2 regions of the Occallatibacter sp. FHG110214_02 genome follow, and region 2 is predicted to be linked to the other one. Evidence: predicted binding sites of a transcription regulator. Region 2 holds the regulator's gene; the other holds the start of a gene.
The links. Region 2 encodes LexA, which represses DNA repair genes until DNA is damaged. Its sites were predicted from a motif close to CANTTCGCTTTTTATTCGC; they were not measured.
Positions count from the first base shown of each region.

Region 1 (5,181 bases), on a different contig from region 2:
AAGGGGCCGTGGGACGTGGACAGAGTGTTGGCGGTAGACGCCGCGAAGCAGATGGTCTTTTACACGTCGAATGAGTTTGATTTGCTCGATCGCCAGGTTGCGCGGGTAAGTTTTGCCGGGGAGCGCAGGACGCTGACGGCGGGCTCAGGCACGCATGACGGAAGAATTGCGCCGGATGGCAGTGCGTTTGTGGACACCTTCTCAACGCGAGCCACGCCGCCACGGATGAGCCTGTGCCATGCGGGCGCAGGCGCGGGAGATTCCGCGTCTGGCTGCAAGGAGTTCTGGGCATCAAAATCACTGGACGCCTATAAGCTGCATCCGCCGGTACAGATGGAGACCAAGGCCCCGGATGGAACGGTTCTCTACGCCACGTTGATGCTGCCGGAAGGCGAGCACGGAAACAAAAGTGTGCCGCTAATCCTCAATCCCTATGGAGGGCCGACGGGGCAAACGGTGTTGAACCGCTGGGGCGACAGTTTCTGGGCCGATAAACTTCTCTTCGATGCGCTGCTGGCGCAGCATGGATTTGCCGTGCTACGAACAGATAATCGCGGAACGCCGGGGCGGGGCAGGGACTTTGCGCAGGCGGCATATCGCGATTTTGGCAAGGTTCAGCTGGAAGACCAGTTGACGATGCTGGATGCCGCGCTAGGGAAATTCCCCGAGCTGGACAGTAAGCGAGTGGGCTTCTGGGGGTGGAGCTGGGGTGGGACGTTCACGTTGTACGCCATGACGCACTCGGACCGCTTTGCGGCGGGCGTGAGCGTGGCTCCAGTGACGGACTGGCGCAACTACGACTCGGTATACACGGAGCGGTACTTAGGGCTGCCATTCGACGAGCAGAATTTGTACAAACGCACATCCGTAGTGGAGACAGCGAAGAACCTGCACGGGCGTCTGCTGCTGATGCATGGAACGGGCGATGACAACGTGCACATAGGCAACACCGTGCAGTTCGTCGAAAAGCTGATTGAAGCGGGGATTCCGTACGATCTGCAAATTTTTCCGCGCAAGACGCATGAGATCCAGGGCGGAACTGCGCGGCCAGAGTTATTCAACCGCATCGTGGCGCATTTTGAGCAGTATTTGCAGCCGGCGACGAGGCCGGAGTAAAGCGAGATATGCGGAAACTCTAGACTTCGCGGCGCTTAAAGAGGTCGTCTTTTTCCTGCATGGGGCAGCGGGCGCAGCTGAGGCAGCAGGCCACCAGCAGGGCCACGCCAATGGTAACGACGAGCGCTACGAGGCTTCCACTCGTCACGATCCAATGCCAGACGTTGTCAGCATTCATTGCGGTTCCACCCAGGCAGAGGCTAGTTTTCCCGGCCAAATCAGTCTCTATCGGGCTCGCTGGCGGCGTCGGGGTTCTGTCAGGAGCCTCAGTGTAGCATCTATAAACTTCGACTCGGTACAAGAAATTTTGTTGTGGCGGCAACAAAATTTCTGCGGAATTCCTGTTGTGGGATAGCAAAGAAAAAGCGAAAATATTCTTGGGAAGAGGATTTGCCCGCTGTGATGGACGAAAATGCCATTCCGATGGATGCCGCCGAGGCGGCCGTAGCCGATGAGCTGATGGCTACATGGGAGAGCCCCGTTGGGGAGAAAACGGCAGATGAACCAGCAGCCGTGCGAGAAGATGAGCCGAGTCTGAACTGGCTGTTCGTGGATTTGAACTCCTATTTTGCTTCGTGCGAACAGCAGGTACGCAAGGAACTCCGGAACCGGCCCGTAGGCGTGGTGCCGATGATGGCAGATACAACCTGCTGCATTGCTGCCAGCTACGAAGCAAAGGCATACGGCGTGAAGACGGGCACGATTGTTGCGGATGCGAAGACGATGTGTCCGGACATTGTGCTGGTAGAGGCGCGGCACGACCTTTACGTCAAGATGCACCACGCGGTGATTAAGGCCGTAGAGAATTGCCTGCCGATAACAGCGGTGCAGTCGATTGATGAGATGGCCTGCCGGCTGATGGGACGCGAGCGAAAGCTGCTGAATGCGCTGGAACTGGGACGCAAGGTAAAGCGGGCAATTCGCGAACAGGTTGGCGAGATGATGCGCAGCTCGGTGGGGCTGGCGCCGAATCGCTTCCTCGCAAAGATTGCCAGTGATATGGAGAAGCCGGATGGCCTGGTGGCGTTGCCGGCGGACGTGTTGCCGGCAGCATTGCCAACGCTTGATCTGCGTGCATTGCCCGGAGTTGGAGCACGAACAGAAAAGCGGCTGAACCTGAAAGGTGTTCGCTCAATGGAGCAGCTGCTGGCGCTCGATTGCGAGCAGATGGGGCAGCTTTGGGGCTCAGTGTGGGGGGAGCGGCTGTGGCACTGGCTGCGTGGACAGGACTTCGACATGGCGGATCACGAGCATGAGAAGTCGCTGAGCCACCAGCATGTACTCGCGCCGGAGATGCGGACGCAGGAGAAGGCATGGGCCGTTGCATTGAAGCTACTGCACAAGGCTGCGCTGCGGCTTCGTGATAAGCATCTGTGGGCTGCCAGCATTGGGTTGGCCATTGGCTTTGCCGTGCCGAGGGAGAAGCGTGGGCAATCCACGCCGGTGAGCAGTTATGGCGTGCCGCGCCACGGATGGCATGACGAGATTCGCCTGACAGAGTGCCAGGACAACCAGATGCTGATTACGGCGCTGCGCAAGCTCTGGTCGAATCAGCCGAAGGGCGCGCAGTATGCGCATCCGTTCTTTGTAGGTGTGACGCTTGGAGGTCTCGTGCCGGATAAGCTTCACAGCCTGAACTTGTTTGACGCAGGCGACGAGCATGAGAACCGCACAAAGCTGCTGGCCGCAATGGATGAGCTGAATCACAAGTATGGGATGAGCACACTGGCTCCCGCAGCGATGTTGACGGCGTATAAGGCCGCGCCGACGCGAATTGCGTTCCATAGCGTACCGGATTTTGCCTTGGAGACAGGAACCGTGGGGCGTGGAGAGTAGGGACGCACTACAAAGCGTCAGTGAGTTTGTTGAAGGAATAAGCCACGTCCCGCAGGTGAGACGTGGCTTATTCCTTTGCACTTGTGCGAAGCGCGTTACTTGGATTTCTTGGAGGGAGACAAAGCCACTGCGGCTTCCGTAGTGAGAACCCGGAAGACGAAGGTCTCTTGAAGGTATAACTGTACGGCAGTATCCGTGTGGCTGAGGTAGCCGATGGAAACATCCTGCCCGAGGTTCAGCTCGAAGTCGCCGCCGCGTGTCGTCACAATGAACGCACCCTCGATTGCAGGCGCCCAGATAATGTTGCTATCCACGATGCGCTTGACGTGCTCCAGCACAGGGTAGCCGTGCTCACTGGTTTCGGCGAGCGAGGTGTATTCGTCGGCTCCGAGAAGGAGGGAGTAAGGCCCATTGACGCCGACGAGCAGCAACTGGCTGAGAGCGTGAGCAATGGCATCAGGATAGTCGCGAACATCAGCAGGCAGCGTATCAATGGGGTTGCTGGTGCTTTCGCGAATGCCTTGGATATTGGCGTCGGAGTAGCCGTTAAAGATGGCGCGGTCTTCGGCAAAAGCCAGTTTCTTCGCGGCATCCTTTGCGGGTTGCCAGTCGGAGTCATCAGAGCCGCGCTCCACATCGTCAATCGTCTGACGGGAAAGCTCGAACGGCACGCGCAGCTCGACGAGCGGCTTGACTTCACGCTGCCGTGCGAGGATGCCAGCGGCAGGCGCGGAGATGGATTTGAGGTGGCCGGTGCCAACTCCGGGTAAAGAGATTCCTCCCGGTGCGGGAACATCCACAACCCGCCGTCCGGCAAGGTAGCGCTTCAGCGTTCTTGTTGTCTCTTCCTCAATCTGTGCCCATGCTGCATCGGAGATGGGCGCCAGCTCCCGGTGGAGGTTGTTCATCTTGACTCTCCCTTCAGTGATCCTATCTTGAGTGATGTATCTTGCAGTGCAATGGGCGTGGATGCCGCTGCTGGCTGTGCGGCTGGCGGCTGATTCGTGGACTCTGTAGCGCTGGGCGCATCGGGAGTAACGCTATCGAGAAATGTTACCGATGGCACAAAGAACAGGCCGCCGGTGACAGGGCTGCTGAAGTCGAGCAGCCGATCGTAGTTGCCCGGCGGATTGCCGAGGAACATGTTGGTAAGCATGAGCTCAGTGATGCGCGGTGTGCGGCAGTAGCCAATAAAGTAAGTTCCAAACTCACCATGTCCGGGTCGTCCAAAGGGCATGTTGAAGCGCAGTATCTGCAACTGCTTCCCGTTCTCTTCAATGTTGGTGAGCGCGTTGTGCGCGTTGGATGGCTTCTCCGCGTCGCTCAGTTCAATGTCCGAGAGCTTGCGGCGACCGATGATTCGTTCCTGCATCTCAACGGGCAGGGAATTCCATCCCTGCATGTCATGGATATACTTCTGCACAATGACGTAGCTGCCACCGGCAAACACCGTGTCTTCGTTACCGGTGAGCACAGCCTCACGTGCCGCATTGTCGCGAGGATTCTCCGTGCCGTCTACAAAGCCCACCATGCTGCGGTCATCAAAGTAGCGGAAGCCCTGCACTTCATCGACCACGGTAACTACGCCGCCAATGCTCTCCATAATGTGCGTGGCCAATTCAAAGCAGTAGTCCACGCGCTGAGCGCGAATGTGAAAGAAAATATCGCCGGGTGTGGAGACAGCGTGACGATTAGCGGCGTGAATTTCCTTGAATGGATGCAGCTCCGCGGGCCGTGGCACTCCAAAGAGCTTGTCCCAGATATCGGAGCCGAATCCGGCAACACAAGTAAGCCCTGCTTCAAGGTCGCGAGCGTCCACGGCGCGAATAAGGCCGGAGAGACCAGCGCAGAAAGAGCGCAGTTGCGTGTAAGCATCCTCATCCTGACGGACGGTCAGTACAAGGAAGATTGCGGCCCGGGTAAGCGGGCTAACGATAGCTTGTGGAACAACAGTTTCGATGAGCTCGCCGGGGGTGTCCATAGCTTCCATCTCGATCTATGCTTCTGCCTGCCACCTGAGTATCGCATTTTTATGCGAACTGCGGGTTGCCGTTCCTCTAGCGGCAATGCAGATGCCATATAAAGCGACGCATACTTTTATACCGCGCCAGGTTTGTAATGAGTTTCGAGAGGAACAGTACAAGCTCCTGGGATGCTTCGCGGACCAAAGCCTGAAATGTCCAGCACAAATTGAAGTACCTGGTGAAAAGCCGGAAGGCGCAGAATCAT
Region 1 covers NZ_JBZYWK010000006.1:91,711-96,891, reverse strand. The annotation lists gene AC5S3R_RS07605 (alpha/beta fold hydrolase) at 1-1,116, shown strand, start outside; gene AC5S3R_RS07600 (hypothetical protein) at 1,136-1,294, opposite strand; gene AC5S3R_RS07595 (DNA polymerase Y family protein) at 1,519-2,952, shown strand; gene AC5S3R_RS07590 (family 1 encapsulin nanocompartment shell protein) at 3,048-3,860, opposite strand; gene AC5S3R_RS07585 (Dyp-type peroxidase) at 3,857-4,942, opposite strand; gene AC5S3R_RS07580 (methyltransferase family protein) at 5,050-5,181, opposite strand, start outside.
Region 1: a site for LexA is predicted at 1,471-1,489, ahead of AC5S3R_RS07595 (DNA polymerase Y family protein). Genes of this name have one in related genera too.

Region 2 (5,181 bases):
GGAGTCGTAGCAGCTTCTGCGGCGATTCGAGACTCGCTCGCTGGCCTGCCTGCTGTCGAATTGCAAGTTAGCCAATTTGAGCCTGTTGGCGGATCGATTTTTACTGACTAGGTTTTCTACAGTGCCAGTGCCTCAAACTATGTTACCCCGGTTACGTTCGTGAGCGTTCTTCGACGGAATCCCGCACAAAAGGCACTATTTATCGGCGCGTGCAGGCCAGTTTCATACTGCGAAATTTGGTTACTTTTTGGTTACCTAAGATTTCTTGCTTCAAGTGGACAAAACCCATACTCTACGCATCGTGGGCAGTTCTGGGGGAGGGCTGCTCTAGCGCCCGAGATTCCTTGATGGGGATCCGGGCGCTTTTCCTTTGCAGTGCGTTTTTGTTCCTCTAGGTCTTTGATTTTCCGCTTCGTTGCTCTTCCGAATGCCCCCTTTGCGACTTTCTGCTTCTCTAACGCATCCCATGAGAGACTGGTTGCAGAGAAGCCGGCTTGAGTCGGCAGATGCACGAAGGAGGAACATGGCGGGAGCAGGTATCTTGGAAGTAACGGATGGTAGCTTTGAGCAGGAGGTGCTGCAGAGCGAGCAGCCCGTTCTGGTAGATTTCTGGGCAGGTTGGTGCGGCCCCTGTAAGATGATTGCGCCTTTTGTGGACGGCATTGCCGCCCAATATGAGGGCAAGATCAAGGTAGCGAAGGTGAATGTGGACCAGAATGGCGCCACCCCCTCGCGCTATGGTATCCGTGGCATCCCTGCGCTTTTGTTTTTTAAGGGAGGCAAGGTGGCTGACCAGATTGTTGGTTATGTCCCGCAGGAAGCGATTGCCGAGAAGGTTGAAAAGCTGATTGCGTAACGGCGCTCAGTGATTCGTGGTTAGAAAGACATAAGGCCCGGCATTATGCCGGGCCTTTGCTTTTGTTGATTATGTGGACGGCTTCCTGAACGTTGTCTCAGTGGTACTTTCTTAAGACACCCAGCACGCGTCCCTGAATGGAAACCTGGGAGGCTGGTATGTAGATAGGCTCCATCTCCAGGTTTGCCGGTTGAAGACGCACTGTTTTCCCCTCAGCATAATAACGCTTCAGCGTCGTTTCCGCACCGTGGACCAAGGCAACCACAATCTCTCCCTGCCGTGCGACATTGGTGCGCTCTACGAGCACATAGTCGCCACTGATGATGTGCTCATCGCGCATGGAGTCGCCGCGCACTTCGAGTGCAAAGACATCGCGGTTGCCCACTACATCATGCAGGGAAATACTCTCTGCTGCCTCATTTGTCTCTACGGGCCTGCCGGCTGCGATGCGGCCCGCAAGCGGGAGCCTATCGCTGGTACGCGAACGCGTTCCAGGCGGTAGTAGGTCAATCGAGCGGCTGCGGTTGTGTACACGGTCCAGAAGGCCCTTTTTTTCGAGGTTTGTGATGTGTTTGTGCACGGTTGCGAGGCTCTTGAGCCCCATGCCGCGTGCGATTTCCTCGAAGGAGGGGGAGTAGCCATTGCGGCTCACAAAGGATTCGAGAAAATCGAGGACTTCCTTCTGTCTACGGGTAATAGCCATGGGCGCATTATAGCGAATAAAAAGCGAATTGCAAAAAAATAAGGAGCAGAAAGTAAGGCAATAACAAAAACTCTTGAGATGTGCCTGAGTTTTGTTATCTCTTTGTCCGCTCTTAGTAGACGCCCATTTTGAAACTTATAAACTGCGAATCCCATACATGGAATTCGCTCTTATCTTTTCTGCTTTCCAATCTTGTCTTCAAAAGATTCTCACGCGATGGTGGAGATGCACACATGAGAGCTTTCTTATTCAGATGGCTTAAATGTGGACAAGCTACTGCATTAAGACAGGGCGCAGGAGAAAAGGTTTTTCATGAGACTACTGATTGCCGAAGACGATCCAGCGCTGGGGGTATTTCTCTCGCGCGGCCTTGAGTCCGACGGACACCGGGTTCGACTGGCCCAGAACGGAGCTGAGGCCTTGGCCGCATTCCGAGAGGATTTTCCCGATCTGACGATTCTTGATCTAAATATGCCGGTTATGGATGGCGAGCAGGTGTTGGAAGAACTACGTCGGCTGGATGCGGATCTGCCAGTGCTTGTGCTGACCGGGCGCACGGAGCTTGAAACACGGGTACGTTGTCTTGATCTTGGCGCGGACGATCTGATGAGCAAACCCTTCAGCCTGCATGAGTTGCGTGCCCGTTGCCGTGCCCTGCTGCGCCGCAAGAGGGAGGCTCGCCTAGTACTTCGCGCGGGTGATCTGGAGGTGGATCGCATGGAGCACTCTGTACGCCGTGCGGGCCAACCCGTCTCGCTTACCAACAAAGAGTTTGCACTTCTTGAGCAACTGATGCTCAATCGCGGCCAGTGTGTCTCGCGTGTTGATCTTCTCGACTCGGTTTGGAATATGGAGCCGGCGCAGACAACCAACATCGTAGATGTTTATGTGAACTACCTGCGTCGCAAGCTTAAGGATCCTCCGCCCGGCCACTTGGTGCGTACCGTACGCGGGCAGGGGTACCGCATCCCTTCGGATGCTGAGCTTGCGTTGCCCCCGGTGGCGATAGTCGATCCTTCGGGAACCGGACCTATCGCGAGAATCGCGTCTCAGGCCTAAGCCTAACTATTTTTGCAAAGGAGAATCGCTCATGCCGCAACCCGCCTCATATTTGAATCATGGCTCGCTGCCGTTTAGCCCCTCTTCTGCGTCTATTTCGGCAGCACGGTCACGTCAGCGTACAGTTCTTGTGGTCAGCACGGATGCTGGCTTTCGGCAACGGTTGCGCGATGTGCTTGTGGGGCTTCGGTGGCAGGTGCGTGAGGCTGTAAGCGGAGCGCAGGCCTGGGCAGAAGCCGATGCTGCCGCGCTTGAGGCGGTCATTGTCGATTCCTGGTTGCCAGATCTTGATCTGGGAGAATTCCTTCGGGAGTTTCAGGCAGTTTTTGCAGGCGTGGATATTCTGACAGCAGAGGGAGAGACTCCTGTTGAGGGAACGCGCAGCGCGTATCGACAGGAGTTGCTGTATGTGTTGCGCAGCAATCAGAGCATAGGCGCTGAATCGGTGGATGTTTCAGGGGCTAGCCGGTCTGACACGGCGGCTTGGAATACGGCACCTGTTGTGCTTGAGGCAGCTACTTCTGCAACCTTTACGAAAACGAGTTATGCTCCTGCGCTGGTTTCACAAACAGTTAATTCTGTTACGCCACAGGTGGAACGCCTTCCCGAGCTGATTGGTAATGCGCCGCAGATGCTCGAAGTAAGTCGCCGCATTCGTCTCGTTGCCCCTCGTTCAACACCTGTGCTGATTGAGGGGCCCACGGGCACTGGCAAAGAACTGGTGGCTCGCGCATTGCATCGTCTTTCCCCGCGCAACCGAAAGCCATTTGCTGTTATTAACTGCGCGGCAATTCCGGAAGCGCTGCTCGAAGCTGAACTCTTTGGCCATACGCGCGGCGCCTTTACGGGGGCGGTGCAGGGAAGACAGGGGCGCATTGAGGCGGCAGATGGAGGCACGCTCTTCCTGGATGAGATTGGGGAGATGCCGCTGGCCCTGCAATCGAAGCTACTGCGCTTTGTGGAGTGTGGAGAACTGCAGCGTGTTGGCGATAACGAAACCATCAAGGTGGATGTGCGGATTATTGCTGCTACACACCGACCGCTTGCGAAAAATGCGACTGAGGGTATCTTCCGCTCAGACCTCTACTATCGTCTTGCGGTTTTTCTCATTCGCACTCCCGCGCTGGCTGAGCGCGGTTCCGACCTGCAACCGCTTGTGCAGTACTTTCTTGACAAGCTGGGACGCGTGGAGCCAGTGAAGCGCATTGACGCGGATGCGATGGCCGTATTGGCTTCCCACGCATGGCCCGGCAATGTACGCGAACTGCAGCATGTGCTTGAGCGTGCAGCAATTCTCGCTGGCGACGCGCCGGTAATTACAGCGAACGAGATTGATTTTGGTGCTATGACGAATTGACTGTGCGTGTGCATGGGAATGACTGGAGGAAACGATGCAGATTCAAACGATGATGAGCGATCAACTAGCGCGATACCTGGATCTTGCGGCTGATGAGACAAAGCTTACTGCGACGAATATGGCGAATGTGGACACGCCTGGATTCCGGGCTATGGGCTTTGATTTCGAGACCGAGATGCGACAGGCAATGTTTGGAATAGAAGAGGGCATCGTTCCTTCCCGTCCGAAGCTGCGTCCAGAAGAAAACCTGATCACGCGTCCTGATGGTAATAATGTTTCGATGGACCGCGAGAGTTTGCATATGGCGGAGTCACAGTTGAAGTACAAGACGGGGATTGCGCTTATCAAGCAGGAGTACCAGACAGAGATGGACGCGATTCATGCGGACAGTAAGTAGTATGTCTATGCTTGCAGCGGAATCTTTAGCAGATTTGCCAGGAGGAAGAGGCAGGAAATGAATTTATTTGGATTGATGGAGACCTCGGGGAGTGCTATGCAGGCGGAGCGCATGCGAGCTGAAGTAGTCGCAACGAATATGGCCAATGCGGAGACAACACGTACGGCCGACGGAGGAGCCTATCACCGTCAGCATGTTGTCTTCGCCGCGAATGGCAATGATCCAGCATTTGCACAAACCATGAATGGAGTATTGGATGCGCCTGCACCGCTCCCACTTCTTCCGTTGCCGGGAATGAACACGAATGAGGGACCAGCAGGTGGCGTGCACATTGCGCAGGTGGTGCAGGATCCTGCCGCGCCTCTTCGCCGTTATGACCCTGGCCATCCGGACGCTGGCGCGGATGGTTATGTCGAATATCCCGACATCAATCCTCTCACGGAGATGGTGGATCTGATGGGAGCCACTCGTGCTTATGGACTGAATGGCTCTGCGGTACAGGCTGAAAAGAGCATGATCGGCACAGCGCTCGATATCGCCAAGGCTTAGCATTTTCACGGAACTCATCTAAAGGGAGAACAAGAATGTCCGCAGCAGCTATCCAGGCTATTGCCAGTAGCATCAATAATGCGATGTTGACCAACGGCATTCCGACTCAACTGCAATCGGCCCAAACTTCGCAGCTTTCTGGGTTTGTGCTCCCTGCAGATGGCTCAGAAACGATGCCCTTTGCCGATTTGCTTACGGATGCGGTTGGTGAGGTAAATCGCTTGCAGGATACGGCGCGTTCCACGGTGAAAGGGTTGATG
Region 2 covers NZ_JBZYWK010000025.1:45,731-50,911, forward strand. The annotation lists gene thrB (homoserine kinase) at 1-111, shown strand, start outside; gene trxA (thioredoxin) at 524-856, shown strand; gene lexA (transcriptional repressor LexA) at 954-1,559, opposite strand; gene AC5S3R_RS17795 (response regulator transcription factor) at 1,872-2,618, shown strand; gene AC5S3R_RS17800 (sigma-54 interaction domain-containing protein) at 2,650-3,975, shown strand; gene flgB (flagellar basal body rod protein FlgB) at 4,010-4,372, shown strand; gene flgC (flagellar basal body rod protein FlgC) at 4,430-4,921, shown strand; gene fliE (flagellar hook-basal body complex protein FliE) at 4,957-5,181, shown strand, end outside.